2 regions of the Paraburkholderia lebeckiae genome follow, and region 2 is predicted to be linked to the other one. Evidence: predicted binding sites of a transcription regulator. Region 2 holds the regulator's gene; the other holds the start of a gene.

Region 1 (3,533 bases), on a different contig from region 2:
GAACGATCCGCCGAAACCGGTCGTTGTCACCGACAAGCTGCCGACGGACACGCATCACGGCTGGAAATTCATCGCGTTCGGCCCGGATGGCAAGCTGTACGTGCCGCAAGGCGCGCCGTGCAACATTTGCCAGAGAGATCCGGACCGCTTTGCGATGATTGGCCGCATGAACCCGGACGGCAGCCACTACGAGGTCGTCGCGCGCGGCATCCGCAATTCGGTCGGCTTCGCGTGGCATCCGGTCACCCACGAACTGTGGTTCACCGACAACGGTCGCGACCTGCTCGGCGACGATATTCCGAGCGACAAGCTCAACCGCGCGCCGCTAGTCGGCATGAACTTCGGCTTTCCGTACTGTCACGGCGGCGACACGCCCGACCCCGAGTTCGGCAAGGATCATCCGTGCAGCGAATTCACGCCGCCAGTGGTCAAGCTTGGCGCGCACGTGGCGGCGCTTGGCATGCGCTTCTACGACGGCCCGATGTTTCCAGCCGACTACCGCAACAACATCTTCATCGCCGAGCACGGCTCGTGGAACCGCAGCAAGAAGGTCGGCTACCGCGTCGTGCGCGTGATCACCGACCCTGACGGCAGCCACGCACGCCAGCAGGTCTTTGCCGAAGGCTGGCTGCAACCCGGCGAATCGGTCTGGGGCCGCCCCGCCGACGTGTTACCGCTGCCAGACGGTTCGCTACTGATCAGCGACGATACCGCCGGCGCGATCTATCGCGTCACGTATTCAGCGCCGTAACGCGCGGATGCACGCATGTCCGGCTGAACGGCTGCACTGACCTTGAGCCAGGTCCGGCGCATCCCGCCGCGCCGCTTTCAGCCTGGGCGATCGTCCTCCACGTGACCACCCGCGCGCCGCAGGCGTAGAATGCGCGTCGGTCCTCGCCCCCGCGGCGAGCCGCTCCTTTCGACCGCCCGTCACTCTGCCCACGCGTTCATGCCCACCGCTGCCTCGACTTCCCCGCGCTTCAGATCCAAGACGCTCACCGCCGCGTTGGCGTTCCTGTTCGGCAGCCTCGGCGCTCACCGCTTCTATCTGTACGGCACCCGGGACATCTACGGCTGGGCGCATCTACTCGGCACGCTGATCGGCATTCCCGGCGTGATGCTGCTGGTCGCGACCGAGCGCGCGTCGATCCTGGGCTGGGTGCTCGCGTCGATCGGCGCGGTTTCGCTGTTTGCTGCGTTTCTGGCCGCGCTCGTCTACGGGCTGCGTCCGGATCAGAAATGGGATGCGCAATTCAACACCCACACGCAACGCAAAAGCCGCTCCGGCTGGACGGTCATTTTCGTCGTGATCTTTTCGCTGCTGATCGGTGCGTTTCTGCTGATGACCGGTCTCGCGCTCGCGTTCCAGACCTACTTCGAAAGTCAGGTCGAAGCGGCCAAAGCGATTTCGCAGTAATGCCCCCCGTCGCGGGACTCGCAGACGTTCCTGCGCGCTAGAAAAGCCTCGGTTGCGGATTGTCGCGCGCCGGTGCGCTCGCCTGCTCGGCGCGCGGCGGCTCGATCCGGCGGAAGTGCGACATGTCGAGAATGCCGCGGTCGCGCCCGTTCAACCCTAACCGGCGCACGGCCTTGTGAAAGCGCTGCCTGAGCAGATCCGCCCATAAGCCCTCTCCCTTCATGCGGGTCGAGAACGAAGAATCGTAGTCCTTGCCGCCTCGCATGTCGCGCACACGGCTCATCACGCGCTCGGCCCGATCCGGGAAATGTGCGCTCAGCCAATCCTTGAACAGCGGCGCGACCTCCCACGGCAGCCGCAGCACGATATAGCTCGCATTGCTGGCGCCCGCTTCGGCGCATGCTTCGAGCACGCGCTCCATATCCGGTTCGGTGACGAACGGGATCACCGGCGCAATGCTGACGCCGACCGGAATGCCCGCCTCGCTGAGCGTACGGATCGTGCGCAGCCGGCGCGACGGCGTGGCCGCGCGTGGTTCGAGCGTGCGCGCGATGTCGGCGTCCAGCGTGGTGATGGTGATCGCCGCCATGAATTGCCCGCGCTCGGCCATCGCCGCAAGCAGGTCGATGTCGCGCTCGATCAGCGATGATTTGGTGATCGCCGCGAACGGGTGGTTGCGCTCGCTGAGCACCTCGATCACACGACGCGTAAGACGCAAGTCACGTTCGGCCGGCTGCCATGCATCGGTGGCGACGCCGAGCGCGATCGGCTCGGGTACATAGGACTTCTTCGACAGTTCCCGCTCGAGCAGTTCGGGCGCGTTGATCTTCGCGTAGATGCGGCTTTCGAAATCGAGCCCGGGCGACAAGCCCAGGTAGCTGTGCGTGGGCCGCGCGAAGCAATAGATGCAGCCGTGTTCGCAGCCCCGGTAAGGATTCAGCGACACATTGAACGGAATATCCGGCGACGCATTGCGTGTGAGGATGGTTTTTGCGCGCTCCTCGAACACCTGCGTGCGCAGGACCTTCGGCTCCTCGTCTTCCTCGGCCGTCTGCCAGCCGTCGTGGACGGCTTCGCGCTGGTCGACTTCGTAGCGGCCTTGCAGGTTCGTGACCGCGCCGCGCCCCTTGCGAGGCGCCGGCGGCGCGATCGGAAATTCGGGAATGTCAGGGGTGTCGGGGTCATCCACGGCGGGCCACGCAAAGCAAACACAAACAGGAAGCGTCAAAGGAAAGCGGCGCAAAACACCTGTATAAATATACAGTATTTACGCCGTTTGTCGAGCACTTCGTTGGTCGCTTGATGCGCGTCCGAGCCGTCAGTGAACCGGCACCTACTCGCCCACCGCGATCGTCAGCGTCTCCTTGATTTCCTCCATCACCACATAGCTCTTCGACTGCACCGCACCCGGCAGCTGCAGCAGGATATCGCCGAGCAACTTGCGGTAATCGGCCATTTCGCCGATGCGCGCCTTGATCAGATAGTCGAAATCGCCCGACACGAGGTGGCACTCGAGCACCTCGGGGATCTTCTGCACCTCGCGCCGGAACAGGTCGAACATGTTGCCGCTCTTGTGATCGAGCGTGATCTCGACGAACACGAGCAGCGCCGCGCCCAGCTCGGCCGGGTTCACGCGCGCGTAGTAGCCGATGATCACGCCGTCGCGCTCCATCCGCTTGACGCGCTCGATGCACGGCGTCACCGACAGACCGACCTGCTCCGCCAGGTCCTTCATCGCCATACGGCCGTCCTGCTGCAGGAGCCGCAGGATCTTGTGATCGAGCTTGTCGAGAGCCCGCACGGGCTGGCGCTGGGTACGCATGGTGTTTCTTCTAAAAATGATGAAAATACGATAACAAAACCTATCTCACTGCCAATAGTATAGCGATTAACACTGGGCAAACGGTATTTCACCTCACGTTGCCGCTCGCCGAATCGAATCAGATCGAACCCTCCGACGAGCGCCTTGCCCTCACTCAATTTTTGGATATCTGGAGCAGCTATGCGAGTCGTCGTTTTGGGCAGTGGCGTCGTCGGCGTGACGAGTGCGTATTACCTCGCGCGCGCCGGTCACGAAGTGACCGTTATCGATCGCGAGGCCGGCCCGGCGCTCGAA
Region 2 (3,533 bases):
CGCTGCTCGACCGCGTGTCGTGCAGCATTCTGGTGGCGTGCTCGTCCGCGCAGGAGCAGCAGCAGGCAGCTGCGGCGTAATAGGCTAGTGAGGGACGCGAAGCCGCGCGCCCTGTCATCTAGCCCAGAATGTGAATAGACCCTGTCGCGTGGCCGGCCCCGATGGCCAGCCACGCATCTCATCCGGCCAGGCTTCGATCTCACTCGTTCAGATCGATCGCCGCGAGCTTCCACGTGACTAGACCTTCGCGACGCAAGATTGCCGAATAGTTCGCGTTACCTTCGCCACGCCGGTACGTGACGACAAACTCGTTGAGACTGCGATAGCCGGCCGTGCTTTGACGCCCGGGCGGCGGTGCGCTTGCCTGGGTGGTGGTGTCGCCCGCGGCTGGTGCGGCCGGCGCTTCGCCGCCCGCGGCTGGCGGCGCGGACGGTTGCTCGCCCGGCGTGCCACGCGGCGGCATGCCGTTCAGCAGCGCCGCGACGCCGTCGGGTGTCGCATAGGCATCGACGAGCGGGCCGATCAGCGTCACGCCGATCACCGCGCCGATCGTGGCCATCTTGTTGCCGGCATCCGCCTCGAGTCGGCGTGTCAGCATGGCGCCCACCTGTTGCTTCAGGCTATCGCGTAGCGCGGGAAAGTCCACGTATTGATTGACAGTTTGCACGTCGCGCGCATCTGCGGCGCGTTTGAGATTGTTCACCGCGAGATACGGTGACGCATAAATAAAGCCCAGCGCGGCAATCACGATCACCACGATCAGCGTGATCAGCAGCGGCCGGGTGGCGCTGCCCTGTGTGCGTTTCCGAATTGTCATCGAATGGGACTCCACGTCAGTGATGATCTAACGTCGACCACGGCGAGGTCGGAACGATCCCATCCCACGCGAATCTCTGAACATCCGAAGTGCTTGTTGCATGCGTACTCAGGATTCGCTCAGGCTTCGAACACCGCGCCGTGCACGTTGGCTTCGTCGGCTATGCAGCGATCGATCATACGGCATACGGCGTCGACCGTGCCGACCATGATCAGTCGCGACGGTCCATGATAGACCCGCACCGGCGCGCGACGCGCGGGCTCGGCGATGTTCAGCGCCGAATTCAGCGACACGCGCGCGAACGCCGGCAACGACGACGGCAGACCGGAAGCTTCGGCAGTCGCGTCGAAGAGCGACGGCGTGCGCGCAGCGGGCGCCTCGATTAGTGCGCAGGGCGTGAGCTTGCGCAGATGGCGCAGACGGCCGAACTGGCGAAAGGGCAACAGGCGGGCAAGGCGTTCCATGAGTCTCTCCAGGCGATGCGGCGTAGATGCGGGCGTAAATTCGGGCGTAAATGCGGCTCGGGTCGGACAAACCGGCGCAAGCGTTCTGGCGACAGCGAAAGATCAGAACTCGCTGGGACGGATCAGCCCGACCGCGATTCCTTCGAGCGCGAAATCGGCGCTGCCGGTTTCCACGAAGATGTTGTCGTAATCGGGGTTTTCGGCGATCAGTTCGATGCCGTTCGGCCGGCGCTTCAGACGCTTGACCGTCACGTCGTCGCCAAGCCGCGCAATGATGATCTGGCCGTCCTTCGCTTCGGTGCGCTTTTGCACCGCGAGCAGGTCGCCGTCGAGAATGCCCGCGTCGCGCATCGACAGGCCGCGCACCTTCAGCAGGTAGTCGGGCTTGCTCGAGAACAGCGCCGGGTCACACGCGTAGTGCTGCGAGATATGTTCCTGCGCGAGGATCGGGCTACCCGCCGCGACCCGGCCGATCAGCGGCAACGACAACTGCATCAGGCCCGCATGCGGCAGGGTGAACTGATACGGCGCGTCCTCCTGCCCAGACAGCAGGCGGATGCCGCGCGACGCGCCGGCCGCGAGTTCGATCACGCCCTTGCGCGCCAGCGCGCGCAGATGCTCTTCCGCGGAATTGGCCGAGCTGAACCCGAGTTCGGCGGCAATTTCCGCGCGGGTGGGCGGAAAGCCGGTGCGTTCGATCGCGCGGCGGATCAGATCGAAAACCTGCTGCTGTCGTGCGGTGAGTTTTGTCATGGCCACTGTATGTATGAACAGGTGACTGTATTTTTATACAGTATTCGGCGCATTTCAAGCTTTACTTTAAGTTCGGCGCAAGGGGCGCGCTGAGACGTCGTTGATCGGCGACACGACGGCGTTTTCGGCGTCCCAGCAGCCGGCGCATCTGTCGTTACCACTTTTGAGTATTAAAAAATGAAGAAACATTATTTTTAATGATGAAAGCGCTTCGATAGACTGGCCTCCGGTTGGCGCTCATGTGCACGTGACCGCGACGCAGAACAACACCAGACGCTCACCAGCGGACATCACGCGGAGAAAAATTGAAATGAACCATCGGCATACGGGGCTCGCGGCTCGAACCAGAAAACTGATCGCGGCGCTCGCCGTCGGCGCGGCGGGTGCGCTCGGCATGTTGGGCGTAAGCGGCGTCGCGCACGCCGACACCACGCTGTTGAACGTGTCCTACGATCCGACGCGCGAGCTGTATCAGGACATCAATCAGGCATTCGGCAAGGAATGGAAGGCCAGGACCGGCGAAGCCGTCACCTTCAAGCAGTCGCACGGCGGCTCGGGCGCGCAGGCTCGCTCGGTGCTCGACGGGCTGCAGGCCGACGTCGTGACGCTTGCGCTCGCCTATGACATCGACGCGCTCGCGAACAAGGGGCTCGTCGACAAGAACTGGCAAAAGCGTCTGCCGGACAACGCATCGCCGTACACGTCGACGATCGTGTTTCTGGTGCGCAAGGGCAACCCGAAGCACATCAAGGATTGGGACGATCTGGTGAAGCCGGGCGTGTCGATCGTGACGCCGAATCCGAAGACCTCGGGCGGCGCGCGCTGGAACTACCTGGCCGCGTGGGCGTACGCCGAGCATCGACCGGGCGGCAACGACCAGAAGGCCAGGGAGTTCGTCGGCAAGCTGTACAGGAACGCCGGCGTGCTCGATTCGGGCGCGCGCGGCGCGACCACGAGCTTCGTGCAGCGCGGTATCGGCGACGTGCTGATCGCGTGGGAAAACGAGGCGTTCCTGTCGCTGAAGGAGTTTGGTCCGGACAAGTTCGAGATCGTGGTGCCGTCGGTGAGCATTCTGGCCGAGCCGCCGGTTGCGGTGGTCGACAAGGTCGTCGACAAACACGGCACGCGCAAGCTGGCCGAGGCGTATCTGAACTTCCTGTATAGCGAGCAAGGTCAGGAGATCGCCGCGCGCAATTTCTATCGTCCGCGTTCCAGCAAGGTGCCCGCCGATCTGACCGCGAAGTTTCCGAAACTGAAGCTGTACACGATCGACGATTCGTTCGGCGGTTGGACCAACGCGCAGAAGACCCATTTCGCGGACGGCGGCGTGTTCGATTCGATTTATCAGCCGCAGTAAGAACCACCGCCTGAATCACAGGCAGGGGCAAAAGGGCGCGCCTGATGGGCGCGCTTTCGGCTAACCGGGGTCCGGTGGCAAGCAGAGTGCGGCAGTACCGCAGTACGGCAACACGGCAAAACGAACAACCGCGCGAGCATCA

Evidence for each region. Region 2 encodes LexA, which represses DNA repair genes until DNA is damaged. Its sites were predicted from a motif close to ACTGTATNNNNATACAGT; they were not measured.
Region 1: the regulator LexA is predicted to act here: its motif matches at 2,665-2,682, upstream of HDG39_RS13110 (PA0069 family radical SAM protein).

What each region holds. Positions count from the first base shown of each region.
Region 1 is NZ_JACHDK010000005.1:404,798-408,330, forward strand. It holds gene HDG39_RS13100 (PQQ-dependent sugar dehydrogenase) at 1-751, shown strand, start outside; gene HDG39_RS13105 (NINE protein) at 950-1,417, shown strand; gene HDG39_RS13110 (PA0069 family radical SAM protein) at 1,455-2,606, opposite strand; gene HDG39_RS13115 (Lrp/AsnC ligand binding domain-containing protein) at 2,751-3,239, opposite strand; gene HDG39_RS13120 (D-amino acid dehydrogenase) at 3,420-3,533, shown strand, end outside.
Region 2 is NZ_JACHDK010000002.1:80,694-84,226, forward strand. It holds gene HDG39_RS03655 (universal stress protein) at 1-80, shown strand, start outside; gene HDG39_RS03660 (DUF2939 domain-containing protein) at 200-817, opposite strand; gene HDG39_RS03665 (hypothetical protein) at 937-1,281, opposite strand; gene lexA (transcriptional repressor LexA) at 1,384-2,034, opposite strand; gene HDG39_RS03675 (sulfate ABC transporter substrate-binding protein) at 2,345-3,391, shown strand.